Regions from separate parts of the Janthinobacterium amylolyticum genome, predicted to be linked through region 2. Evidence: predicted binding sites of a transcription regulator. Region 2 holds the regulator's gene; each other region holds the start of a gene.
The links. Region 2 encodes FNR, which switches genes on or off when oxygen is low (the NO sensors DNR and NnrR bind a similar motif). Its sites were predicted from a motif close to TTGATNNNNATCAA; they were not measured.
Positions count from the first base shown of each region.

Region 1: the regulator FNR is predicted to act here: its motif matches at 1,900-1,913, upstream of xapA (xanthosine phosphorylase).
Region 3: the regulator FNR is predicted to act here: its motif matches at 2,928-2,941, upstream of ACQ4WR_RS08025 (glycine-rich domain-containing protein).

Region 1 is NZ_JBNYXL010000003.1:587,281-591,632, forward strand. Features, by position in the region: gene ACQ4WR_RS09125 (phosphopentomutase) at 1-757, opposite strand, end outside; gene xapA (xanthosine phosphorylase) at 878-1,717, opposite strand; gene ACQ4WR_RS09135 (carbohydrate kinase) at 2,119-3,288, shown strand; gene ACQ4WR_RS09140 (pseudouridine-5'-phosphate glycosidase) at 3,292-4,233, shown strand; gene ACQ4WR_RS09145 (LysR family transcriptional regulator) at 4,313-4,352, shown strand, end outside.
Region 2 is NZ_JBNYXL010000005.1:394,327-398,678, forward strand. Features, by position in the region: gene ACQ4WR_RS13275 (HAMP domain-containing sensor histidine kinase) at 1-1,506, opposite strand, end outside; gene fnr (fumarate/nitrate reduction transcriptional regulator Fnr) at 1,767-2,525, shown strand; gene ACQ4WR_RS13285 (FixH family protein) at 2,529-3,053, opposite strand; gene ccoG (cytochrome c oxidase accessory protein CcoG) at 3,200-4,352, opposite strand, start outside.
Region 3 is NZ_JBNYXL010000003.1:320,048-324,399, reverse strand. Features, by position in the region: gene ACQ4WR_RS08045 (sugar nucleotide-binding protein) at 1-652, shown strand, start outside; gene ACQ4WR_RS08040 (hypothetical protein) at 736-996, shown strand; gene ACQ4WR_RS08035 (hypothetical protein) at 1,214-1,471, shown strand; gene ACQ4WR_RS08030 (hypothetical protein) at 1,714-1,953, shown strand; gene ACQ4WR_RS08025 (glycine-rich domain-containing protein) at 2,040-2,810, opposite strand; gene ACQ4WR_RS08020 (sensor histidine kinase) at 2,995-4,352, opposite strand, start outside.

The DNA of each region.
Region 1 (4,352 bases), on a different contig from region 2:
TGTCGCTGATCTTGCCCAGGCCGACGACTTCCCCGCCCGCATTCTTGACGTGGTCGAGCAGGGTCGGTGCGGGTGGCGCGACGGCGTAGTCGTGGCGGTTGGAGGTGCGCGTGTAGTTGCCGTTGCTGCCAGTGAACGGACGGGCGATGACGCGGCCGATGTTGTACGGCTCGACCAGCTTGAAGGCCATTTCGCACACTGCGTACAGGCGTTCGAGGCCGAACGATTCTTCGTGCGCGGCGATCTGCATCACCGAGTCGCCCGAGGTGTAGATGATCAGCTTGCCGGTGGCGACGTGTTCATCGCCGTGCTTGTTGATGATGTCCGTGCCCGAGGCATGGCAGTCGCCGAGGAAGCCCGGCACGCCCGACATGGCTTTGAGCTTGTCGGTCAGGTCGGCGGGGAACGATGGCGTGGTGCGGGGGAAGTAGCCCCAGTCGAATTCGACGGGCACGCCGGCGATTTCCCAGTGGCCGCTCTGCGTGTCCTTGCCGGTGGAACGCTCGCGCGCGGCGCCATACGCGCCGGTAAAGCCGTCGCGCTGGTCGAAGCCCGTGGCCCATTCGCCGCTGGCCAGGTGGGCGGCGGCGCCCAGGCCCAGGCGTTCCATGTTCGGGAGTTTCAAGGTCTTGCCGCTTTTGGCGACAGTGCTGGCAATGTGGCCAAAGGTATTGGCACCTGCGTCGCCATACTTGGCGGCGTCTGGCGTCGCGCCAAGGCCGAAGGAATCAAGCAGGAGGATAAATGCGCGTGACATGATAAGGCTCGCTTTATGGAGTGATGCAAAGATGATGCGGTCAGTGTAGGCCGGATTTTCCCGGCCTGCCGCGCGGCAGCGCCGGCAGATGGCGCGCCGCTACTGCGTAAAGAAGGGTGCTCAGGCTTGCGGCGTAGCGGAAACGGTGGCCAGGAAAGCGAGGATCAGCTTGACCAGGTCTTTCGCGCCGATGGCCGCGTATTTCAGGGTCTGCTCGTGCGACAGGGCGAATGGCGACATGCCTTCTGCCAGGTTGGTGATGACGGATACGCCCACCACTTTCAGGTCGCAATGGCGCGCCGAGACCACTTCCGGCACCACCGACATGCCGACCGTGTCGGCGCCCAGGCGGGCCATCATGCGGATTTCAGCGGCCGTCTCGAAGTTCGGGCCGGGATAGGCGACGAACACGCCTTCGTGCAGGGTGATGCCGTTCGACGCGGCCGTTTCCTTGACCAGGTTGCGCAGATCAGCGTCGTAGGCATTGGCCATGCTGAAGAAGCGCGGGCCGAAGCGGTCGTCGTTCGGGCCGACCATCGGCGTGCCTGGCAGCAAGTTGATATGGTCGCTGATGGCCACCAGGCTGCCGGCGTCCACTTCAGGGCGCAGCGAACCGGCCGCGTTGGTAACGAACAGCATTTCGCAGCCCAGCAGTTTCAAGGTGCGGATGGCGCTCGTCATGACGCCCATGCCATAGCCTTCGTAGAAGTGGCCACGGCCCTTCATGCAGACGACGGCCACGCCCGACAGGGTGCCGACCACCAGCTCGCCCGCATGGCCATGCACGGTGCTGATCGGGAAGCCCGGCAATTCGTCAAAGCTGATGCTGACGGCATCCGTCATCTGCTCGGCCAATACGCCCAGGCCGGAACCGAGGATCATCGCCACGCGCGGCTTGAAATTTTCAGGAGCGCGGGCACGGATGATTTCGGCGGCGTGGAAAGGGGCGTTGTTCGACATGGTTATCCTCTGATTGACTAATGATGATGGTTGCTGCCTGCGCGGCAGTACACGGCAAGATACTGCGGCCCAGGTAGCGGGGATGTGTGGTGTTACAGGTATATCCGAATGCGTATTGCCTCTATAAGCCGCCACTATGCATCAAACGGAATATGTATGGCAAATACCATTTTTCTTGCCCATTTATATAATTCAAATATAAATGGCCGATATTATAGTCCAGGCAAGCGCTCCCCTGCCAGCCATGGCCACGCCTCTGCCATCCCCGCCAAAACGCATGCATACAAGCTCCATACGCGCGCTTTTCAAGCACCTCTGGCACGCGCTTGAGGCGCGCTTGACACTTTACGGACAAATGTTTACAGTCGAAGACAAATGTCTAAACCTTCCGCGAAAACCTTGTGACCGATACCAATAAAAAAGACCAGCTGTACACGCTGATCCGCAACAACCCCTTCATTTCCCAGCAAGACCTGGCGAGCGAACTGGGCTTGTCGCGCTCGGCCGTCGCCGGCCATATCGCCGGCCTGATCCGTGAGCGCCGCTTGCTGGGCCGCGCCTATGTGCTGCCGGACAGCCGCCCCGTGCTGTGCATCGGTGCCGCCAACCTGGACCGCAAGATGCGCACCCTGGCAGCCTTGCAGATGGGCACCTCGAATCCCGTGCGCTCGACAGAGGTATTTGGCGGCGTGGGCCGCAACATCGCGGAGAACCTGGCCCGATTGTCGATTCCCGTCGCCTTGCTGACGGCGCTGGGCGACGATGCGGCCGGCCACGCCTTGCAGACGCATGCGGAAGATGCCGGCATCGACATGCGCGGCAGTTTGCATTTGAGTAATACCAGCAGTGGCACCTACACGGCCGTGCTCGACGAGCATGGCGAAATGCTGCTGGCGATGGCCAACATGCAACTGTATGAGCAGCTGACGCCCGCCTTTTTGCACAGCCGCCAGCCGCAGCGCGCGGCCGCCGCCCTCACCGTCTGCGACCTGAACCTGGGCCACGACAGCGTGCAAGCCTTGCTGGCCGATGCGCGCCAGGACGCCGGCCCCATGGGCAGCGCCGCCGCCCCGCTCGTCATCGTCGCCGTCTCGCAGCCGAAGATGGCGCACTTGCCGCAGGACTTGACGGGCTTGCGCCTGTTGATACTCAACCGCGGCGAACTGGAAACGCGCGTGGCGCGCGCGTTGCCAACGGCGTTTGATGTGCGCGCCGCCTGCCGCGAAGTGCAGCGCCAGGGCGCGCGCCAGGTGGTCGTTACCTGCGGCGGCGAAGGCGTGTATTTCACGGATGGCGACACCCTGGACGCACCGATCGAGCACCTGGCCGCGCGCGAAGTGGACGCCGTCGACGTGACGGGTGCCGGCGACGCGTTTTCCGCCGCCGTCTGCTGGTCGCTGTACCACGACAGCGGCGATTTGAAACTGGCCTGCCGGCGCGGCCTGAAACTGGCCGCCATGACCTTGGAATCGGCCGCCACCGTCTCGCCGCATATTTCCGCCGGCGCGCTCGACGATATCGACGACGCCGACCTGGCGCCGCCCCCTCCTACCCTCTTTCAACAGGACTGAAACATGACTCAACTCACTACTCAACTCAATAGCTTCCTCTCGTTCTCGCAGGAAGTGCTCGACGCGCGCGCCGCCGGCAAAGCCATCGTGGCGCTGGAGTCAACCATCATTTCGCACGGCATGCCGTATCCGCAAAACGTGGAAATGGCGCGCGAAGTGGAACAGATCATCCGTGACGGCGGCGCCGTGCCGGCCACCATCGCCATCATCGACGGCAAGATCTGCGTGGGCCTGTCGCCCGAGCAGCTGGAACTGCTGGGCACCTCGCCCGACGCCATGAAGGTCAGCCGCCGCGACCTGCCATTCGTGCTGGCGCAAGGCAAGCTGGGCGCCACCACCGTGGCCGCTACCATGATTTGCGCGGAACTGGCCGGCATCGCCGTGTTCGTCACGGGCGGCATCGGCGGCGTGCACCGCGGCGCGGAAACCAGTTTCGACATTTCCGCCGACTTGCAGGAACTGGCGCAAACCTCCGTCGCCGTCGTCTGCGCGGGCGTGAAATCCATCCTCGACATCGGCCTGACCCTGGAATACCTGGAAACCCACGGCGTGCCCGTCATCAGCGTGGGGCAGGAAGGCTTCCCTGCCTTCTTCACGCGTGAAAGCGGCTTCAAGGCCGATTTCCGCCTTGACACTCCAGCAGAACAGGCCGCCTTCATCGGCACCAAATGGCAGCTGGGCTTGAAAGGCGGCGTCGTCGTCAGCAACCCCGTGCCGGCCGCGCAAGCCATGCCGAAAGAAGAAATCGACGCGATCACCACGCAAGCGCTGCAGGAAGCGGACGCTGGCGGCGTGAAGGGCAAGCAAGTCACGCCATTCCTGCTGTCGCGCATCAAGCAGCTGACGGATGGCCGCAGCCTGGCGACGAATATCGCCCTGGTCAAGCACAATGCCCAAGTCGGTACGGCACTGGCCATTGCCATGCAGGCAGTCGTGGCACGATAATAGGACTGCTGTAAAGAAGCGCGCAGCCTTTCAGGCTTGCGCGCCGTTCCCGCTTAGCATCAGGTAATGCAAGGAAAGCATGTCCATCGATCTGAAACAGTTAAAGTATTTTCTTGCCG
Region 2 (4,352 bases):
GATTTGCTGCAGGCGCTGGGCGTCGCCGACGAGGCGGCGCGGCACCTCCGGTTCGACCGCGATGGCCAGTTCCAGTTCCTTTTCGCCCGCATTCATGGTCATCGTCGTGGCCAGGGTGTTCATGACTTCATCGAGGTCGAACTCGACGGGCGACAAGTCCATGCGGCGCGCTTCGATCTTGGAAAAATCCAGCACGTCGTTGAGGATGCCCAGCAGCGACTGGCCCGCCACGCGCACCATGGTCAGGTACTTGCGCTGCTCGGTGTCGAGCTTGGTATTGCCCAGCAAATACACCATGCCCAGCACGGCATTCAAGGGCGTGCGGATTTCATGGCTCATGTTGGCGACAAAATCGCTTTTCGCGCGGTTGGCCGCCTCGGCGCGGTCGCGCTCCCGCTCCAGTTCGCTGGCGCGCGCCTCGATCTCCTGCTGCAGCCGGTCGCGTTCGCTCATCAGGCCGTTGAACGCTTCCGTCAGCTCGCCGATTTCATCGCGCTGCTGTACCGGCACGGGCGTAAAGCGGCTGCCGGAGCGGCGCAGCGACAGCAGGGTGTCGCGCAGGCGCACCAGCGGCGACAGCAGGCGCACCGTGACCCAGGCCAGCACGGCGGCGGCCAGCAGCGAGGCGCCGATACTCCACAGCACCAGCCGGTACAGCACGCCATTGAAGGGCTCGAACGCATCGGCCACGGGCAGCGAGGCGGCCAGCAGCCAGTTGACGGACTTCAATCGCTTGAAGCTGTTGACGGCCGTCACGCCGCGGCTGTTGGTGCTGACCATGCTGCCCTCGCCATCTTCCTTCAGCAGCTGCGTCGTGACGGGGTTGGCGTTGGGCGCGCGCGGCTGCAGCAGCCGGCTGGCATCGGGGTACAGCACATAGCGCGGCACGGCTTCGCGCGTGAGGATGAAGTAATAGCCGCTCTTGCCCACCTTGGCCGTGCGCAAATGGCCCAGCATATTGTCCTTGTACAGGCGCAGCACGCCGATGACGATGCCGGCCACCTCGCCGTTGCTGTCCAGCACGGGCGCCACCATCTGCACGATGGGCAGATGGCTGGTCTTGCCCAGCATCGGTTCCGTGATCATCGCCTGTTTCGTGCGCATCACCGTCTGGAAGTAGGCGCGGTCGGCCACGTCGACACCGTTACGCCCTGGCACTTCGGGCACGTTGGCCACCACCTTGCCCTGCGTGTCGAGCACCAGTACATCGTCGAACAGGGCCAGCATGGCGCGCTGCTTGTAGTACTCGCGCAACTGGGCGGTGTCGGCCATCAGGGACGCAGGCTGGTGGCGCGCGGTCTGGGTGATGATGTCGAGCAGCATGGCCAGCTTGTCGTCGAGCTCGTCTGCGGTGCGCTCGATCAGGGCCGTTTGCTGGCTCAGCAGGACTTGCGTGAAATCGTCGCGCATGTGTTTCACCTGCACCATGGTAACTACGGCGATCATGGCGATCGACGTCAAACTGGTGGCCAGCGCGACTTTTGCTTTAATGCCGAGAGGCTTCATGATTTCCTTTTCAGTCCCAGAGGACAGGCGGCAGATAATGCTGTCAGGAATTTTCCTATCAATACGTTAACTTGGCAAGCACGGCTCGTCGAATTCCACGCCCCGGCGCAGGCTTTTGTGGATGTTGCCATAAAATTAAATGCCGAACGTCGTTTATTCAGTGAAATTACGGGGAATTAGGGTGAAATTGGCGTGAAATTGGCACATGGCAACGCACTATGCAGTAAACTTGTTGTTGCATTTTTCTAAAAGGGTCTGACATGACAGAAGCGCTACTCTCTCCAGCCTTGCCCACCGTGAACGTGGAAGCGTTGCGTGCGCGCTGCTCGACGTGCAGCATGCATCAATTGTGCCTGCCGATGGGCCTCGATGTGGGTGACATGGACAGGCTGGACCAGATTATCGGCCGCCGCCGCAAGGTCGTGCGCGGCGCCTCGCTGTTCCGCATCGGCGACTCGTTCCAGAACCTGTACGCGATCCGCCTGGGCCACTTCAAGACGTACCAGATCAATCCTGGCGGCGAAGAGCAGGTGACGGGTTTCCAGATGGCGGGCGAACTGCTGGGCATGGACGCCATCAGCGCCGACCGCCACCACTGCAATGCCGTGGCGCTGGAAGACAGCGAAGTATGTGAAATTCCGTTTTCCAGCCTGGAACAATTGCTGGGCAATATGCCTACCCTGCTGCGCCATTTCCACCGCATGATGAGCCAGGAAATCACGCGCGAGCAAAGCGTGATGCTGTTGCTGGGCAATATGCAGGCGACGCAGCGTTTTGCCGCCTTCATCGTCAACCTGGCGTCGCGCTACGAGGCGCGTGGCTATTCGGGCAGCAATTTCCAGCTGCGCATGTCGCGCGAGGAAATCGGCAACTACCTGGGCCTGACCATCGAGAGCGTCAGCCGTTTATTGTCGAAGTTCAAGAAGGAAGGCTGGCTGCGCGTGTCGAACCGCGAGATCGAGATCTTGCAGCCGGCCAAACTGAAGGCCATCACGGCCGGTACGGACGTCTGCAAATAAGGCTTATAACTCTTCATCCGCATGCAGCGCGATGCTGCGTTGCGCTGGCCAGGTCCAGATACCGGACAGGCGCCACTCGCGCGTCGTGTTTTCCACCAGCACCTGCCAGCGGCTGCGCTCGAGCATCGGCAGCGCCACGGAAAAATTGCCGGCCGCATCGGGCTGCACCAGCAGCTTGATGTCTTTTTCCGGCAGGGTCGCATGCGCCAGGTGCAGCTGCAACGGTGCCTGGTAGGCCTTGCCGAAGCTGTGCACGGAACCCGTCAGGCGCGCCTGCGCCACGTCATACGCGAGGCTGGTATCCATGGCCAGGTTGCTGGCGGCCGTATCGCGCCGCAAGTCCTGGTTGATGGCCTTGCCCTGCTTGTAGTAGTCGCCCACCACCAGCGCGTCGGGCTGCGTAAATGCGATGTAGCCCATGAAGCTGCCGACGACGACGGACAGGCCGGGGCCGATCATCAGCAGCCATGGCCAGCGGTGCTTGTACCACGGTGCAACGGGGGCTTGCAGTTTCAGACTGTCGGACATGTTGTTCTCCTTGGGGCCAGACCCTTTGGCTTTGACCCCAGCTTTTGCTTCTGGGTTGAAAATACAGTAAACCTGCCGCAGGTTTGATGCTGCCCCTACGGCGAAATACCGGGGTCGGACCCAGGGGATCCGACCCCGGATCAACATCACCGCGGCACGATGAACACGGCGCTTTCACGCACATGCAGCGACGGGTCGTCCAGCGATTGCAGCTCGATGGTGATCTTGTTCGAGCCCTTCTCGCCCACGCCGTGCGGCATGCGCAGGCGGATCGGCCAGCCCAGCGTTTCCGTCGGCTGCAAGGTCACTTCTTCGCGCGTCAGCAAGGTCAGGCCCGGCAAGCCGGCCACGCTGATCTTGAAATGCTGGCTTTGCTCGGAGGTGTTCATGATCTGCAGGCGGTAGACGTTTTCGATCATGCCGTCTTCCACTTCGCGTCCCATGGAACCGCGGTCGCGGATGACATCCATCTTCAATGGCGTGCGCAGGGCCAGCGAGGTACACACGGCGATGATGATCAGCGCCAGGATGGACGTGTAGATCAGCACGCGCGGGCGCATGGCGCGCTGGCGGATCTGCTGCGAATTGAAGTTGTTTTCCATCGCATGGTCGGTGCTGTAGCGTATCAGGCCACGCGGCCGCTCGACCTTGTCCATCACGCTGTTGCAGGCATCGACGCAGGCGGCGCAGCCGATGCATTCATACTGCAGGCCATTGCGGATATCGATGCCGGTCGGACACACCTGCACGCACAAGGTACAGTCGATGCAGTCGCCCAGCTTGGCGTTGTTGCCGGCCTTCTTGCTCATGGCGCCGCGTGGTTCGCCGCGCTTGGCGTCGTAGGTGATGATCAGGGTGTCCTGGTCGAACATGGCGCTCTGGAAGCGCGCATACGGGCACATGTATTTGCACACCTGCTCGCGCAGCCAGCCAGCGTTGCCGTAGGTTGCCAGGCTGTAGAACAGGACCCAGAACCATTCCCAGGGACCGAAGTTCAAGGTGACCACCGATTGCGCCAGTTCCTTGATCGGCGTGAAGTAGCCGACAAAGGTAAAGCCCGTCCACAGGGCGATGGCGCCCCACACCACGTGCTTGGCCGTCTTCTTGAAGGCCTTGCGCAGGGACGGGCCCTGCTTGTCGAGGGCCATGCGCGCGCTGCGCGTGCCTTCGATCTTGCGTTCGACCCACAGGAAGATTTCCGTGTACACCGTTTGCGGGCAGGAGAACCCGCACCATACCCGCCCGGCAATGGCCGTGACGAGGAACAGCAGATAGGCACAGATGATCAGCAGGGCCGCC
Region 3 (4,352 bases), on a different contig from region 2:
GTCCGGCTTGCTGGACCGGCGCACGCGCAATCTGGCCGCCATTTTACCCGAGCATGCCCGCCTGGTGTATGTCAGCACCAGCGGCGTGTATGGCGATTGCGGCGGCGCCAGCGTGGCGGAAACGCGGCCCGTGGCGCCCGCCAATGCGCGCGCCAGGCGGCGCGTGGATGCGGAGCAGGTGCTGCGGGCCTGGGGCGCGCGCCGCGCCAGCCGCGCAGCCATCCTGCGCGTGCCCGGCATTTATGCGGATGACCGCCTGCCGCTGAAACGCTTGCGCGAAGGCACGCCGGCGCTGGCCGCCGCGGACGATGTGTATACCAACCATATCCATGCCGAGGACCTGGCGCGCATCATCGAGCGTGCCCTGTGGCGTGGCAAGCCTGGGCGCGTGTACCACGCCAGCGATGACAGCGAACTCAGGATGGCCGAGTATTTCGACGCCGTGGCCGATACCTTCGGCTTGCCGCGCCCGCCGCGCCTGCCGCGTGCCGCGCTACAGCAAGTGGTCACGCCGATGCTGCTGTCGTTCATGTCCGAGTCGCGCCGCCTGGACAATGCGCGCCTGAAGCGCGAGCTGGGCGTGCGCCTGCGTTACCCGCGCGTGGCCGATGCCTTGCAAATGCTGGCAGCCAGCGGCGCCCGCATCGGGTAAAATGGCCGGTTATCTCCGCACTTTTTACGGCGCGGCGCGGCGCGCGCCGTTCCTGCCGGGCACCACTATTAAAGGAATACAGCATGACCACCCTGACTTACGAAGAATACCTGGACGAGGTCACGACCGTCCTGACGGAACTGTATGACCTGGACGACGAAGCGGCCATCAAGCTGGTCGTGGCTGCTCAGGACGCGGAATTTTTCGTGCCGCACGATGCGCATGAAGCCATGCGGACCGTCGAGCAAGCCAAGAAGGACGCCGTGACCCTGTTCGAGCGCAAGCAGAACCGCCAGCAGACCCAGGAAAAGCAGCAGCAGCGCGTGCGCCAGCAAAAGAAGTAAGGCAGTCAGGCAGCGAAGCAGTAAGGTAATACAAGCCGCGCCCGCAGGGCCGGCAGGGTGGGTCGCCGCGGTGCAACGCCGCGGCGCCGCACTTGATCTGGCGCAAACGCGCGGTGGCGGCGTGGCGATATGGTGAGCAAGGTCGTCACGCATTTCGCCTATTTTTGGCGGGCTGGGCAGTTAGCGTGACGATGTGTCCGGTCCGCAGGAGCGTCCGATGCGTCCCATCAGCCATCCCAGCAAGGAACAGGTGCGCGCGTACATGCGTCGCCGCGAACATGCCGTGCTGCCACCGCCGCCGCCCGAAGAAATCCGCCGTCAACTGTGCTGGAGCCGCAACGAGCCGCCAGTGGCCAGTGTCGCGGCGCAAAGCTGGCACCAAAGCTGGCGCCTGTCAGCGGAAATAGCCCGCCTGGGTGCCTTGATGACGATAGCTTGGCTCATGCACAGCGGTGTTGCTCATCGTAAAAATTGATGACTTGCAGCAAATTTTTCCATTTTGAGTTATCCTCTAGCACATTCCAAGTGCGTCAATTCTCTTCAATTATCACAATTTTGCTTTAAGTTACGCAAAAATCAACAATAGCGTGTATTATATTGTTTGCGGGATAGAAACCGCATAAGTGATGGCGCTTTTTAGTGTGTTTACCCTGAATTATTGCAAAAGCGACATTCGGTCTCTTCGAGCATTAATACAACAAGTACGGATTTTCAATCATGTCTCTCAAACAAATTACCTCTTTGCCTACCTACAACCCGAATCGCGTCCTCGATGCGATCATCGACAAGCTGCAGCTGAAAAATGATGCCGCCCTGTCGCGCGCACTGGAAGTGGCACCTCCCGTCATCAGCAAGATTCGTCACAATACCTTGCCGATCGGCGCCACGATCCTGATTCGCATGCACGAAATCAGCGATTTCAGCATCCGCGAACTGCGCGAGTTGATGGCTGCCTAAGAGCGCCTGACAGACGGCAAACTGAGAGGTGCCGTCTTGCATATCAGGCTTGCCGCGTGCGGCAGCCATACCTGTTTCCCGTTTTTCTATTGTGTGTCCGGGCCCAGCGCCGGACGATCGAAATAGAAACGCCCCATTTCCAGGCCAGTCGAGGACGACTTGACCACCGCCGCGGCCAAGCTGCCGGGCGCGCTGGAAAATGCGGTATTGGCAGCAACGGTAGCGCGGCCCGAATAGGCCGTTGCCTGCACGGCAGCACTGGAAAACGCGGTTTGTACGGCCCGGCCCGAGTACGCGGTCGCCTGTACCGCGGCACTGGAGAACGCCGTTTGCACGGCTCTGCCCGAATACGCTGTCGCCTGCACCGCCGCACTGGAAAACGCCGTTTGCACGGCACGACCCGAATACGCTGTTTGCACGGCCCGTCCCGAATACGCCGCCTGGACGGCGCGTCCCGAATACGCCGTTTCTGCGCGGATATAATCTTCCCCGAATGTCTGTTCGTAGAGCTCTTTCATGCGCTCGCCCACGCGCACGTGCGCCGCTTCGTCATCTTCGCCGCGCAGGCCGATGTAGGGGAAGTGGTGCAGGAAGTAGCCGAACACCTGCTCGCAATCGGCCGCGTATTTCAGGGTGTCGAGAATGTGATAGTGCCAGAAGGTATCGACATCCATCAGCGGCGCCGTCTCTTCCTGGGGAAACTGCTTCATCAGGATGAGGAAGCGGCGATACTCGAACTCCACCGCATTGGCCTTTTCCAGGCTCCATCCCTCGCCGGATTCCCGGTGCATCAGCTTGACCTTGATCGCGTCCAAATTCAAATCGGCAATAGCCTTGAAACTGTCGTTCGTATCCATGAGTGTCCTTGTGAGTAAGCGCATAGTGGAAAGAAGGGTGCGGCAAGAGAAGGTGGTGGTGTGAGCTCCTGGCTAGATGCAAAGGAAAACCTGCCCATGGCGGGCAGGCGCGTGATGTTGTTTTACATCAATATTGCATCTAATTACAAAATACGCAAGCTCAGCTTGCTTGAAACGCTGCTGATCAGGCGCTGGCGCGGGTGTCGTCCTGGTAGGGGAAGCGGGTGGCGTCGGCACCCAGCGGCACGCTGACGTGCACGCACATGCCGGCGCCGGGGCTGCTGTCGATGTAGAAGGTGCCGCCCAGCAGTTTGATGCGCTCCTCGATGCCCACCAGGCCGAACGAACCCAGCTTGTTGCGCCCGTCGATGGCCGCGCCCACGCCGTTGTCGCGGATGCTCATCGACACCGTATCGCGGCACTTTTCCAGCTTGACCTGCACCCGGCTGGCATTGGCATGCTGAGAAATATTGCTCAGCGACTCTTGCAGGATGCGGAACAGGGCCGTCGCGCACTGGTCGCTCAGGCAGATATCGTCATGGTTTTCAGTCACTTCACAGGCGATGCCCGTGCGCAGGCGGAACTGCGCCACCTGCCATTCGACGGCCGCATTCACGCCCAGGTCGAGCACGGTGGGGCGCAAGTCGTTGATGATCTGGCGCACGCTCTTGATGGTGGCGTCGATCTGGTCCAGGGTGGAGCGGGCGCGGGCGTTCAGGCGCGGATGGCGGCGCTGCGTGCGCGAGGCCAGCATGTCGGCGTCGATGCGCAGCACCAGCAGGTTCTGGCCCAGGTCATCGTGAATCTCGCGCGCGATGCGTTTGCGTTCCTCTTCCTTGATCTGGTCGGCGTGCGCCGCCAGCCGGCGCAGTTTCTGGTGCGACAGCTGCAGGCGGATCTGGCTGGCACGCAATTCCTGCGTCATGCCCGTGGCCATCTGGATGGCGCGCCGGCGCGACGACGACAGCGTGTGGAACAGCATATATAACAGCATGGCGCTGCAAAAGCCCACCAGCATGGCCAGCCACGGCAGGTAGGCATCGAAGCGCGTGTACAGGTCGCTCTTGCGCACGCTGAACAGGGCTTGCCAGACGCGGCCGTTGTAATCGATCAGCATGGTGCTGCTCAGGTATTTGCCGGAATTGGCAGGCTGCCACCATGGCGCGTGCAGGCCCGCCGTGGTGCTGTCGAAGATGGGGCGCATGCTGTGCGGCAAGTCCAGCGGCGCGCGCGCCTGCGGGCCGATGTCGAACAGGGTCAGGCGCACATTGCGTACCGGCATGTCGGCCAGCGCGCTGCGTACCATGGTCACCAGGTCGTAGCCGACGCCGACGGAACCCTGGTAGGCGGCGCGCCGTTGCTCGACGGTGTCTGTCGGCATGCCGAGGCGGTACACGGGCAGGCGCATGGCCATGCCCGTCAATTGCGGCCGGCCTTCCATCGGTACGGGCGTGCCGGAGTTGCTGATGCGCCCCGAGTCGCGCGACGCGGCCAGGGTTTCCGCGATCAGGGGGCGTGCCGCGATGTCATAGCCATATTTGT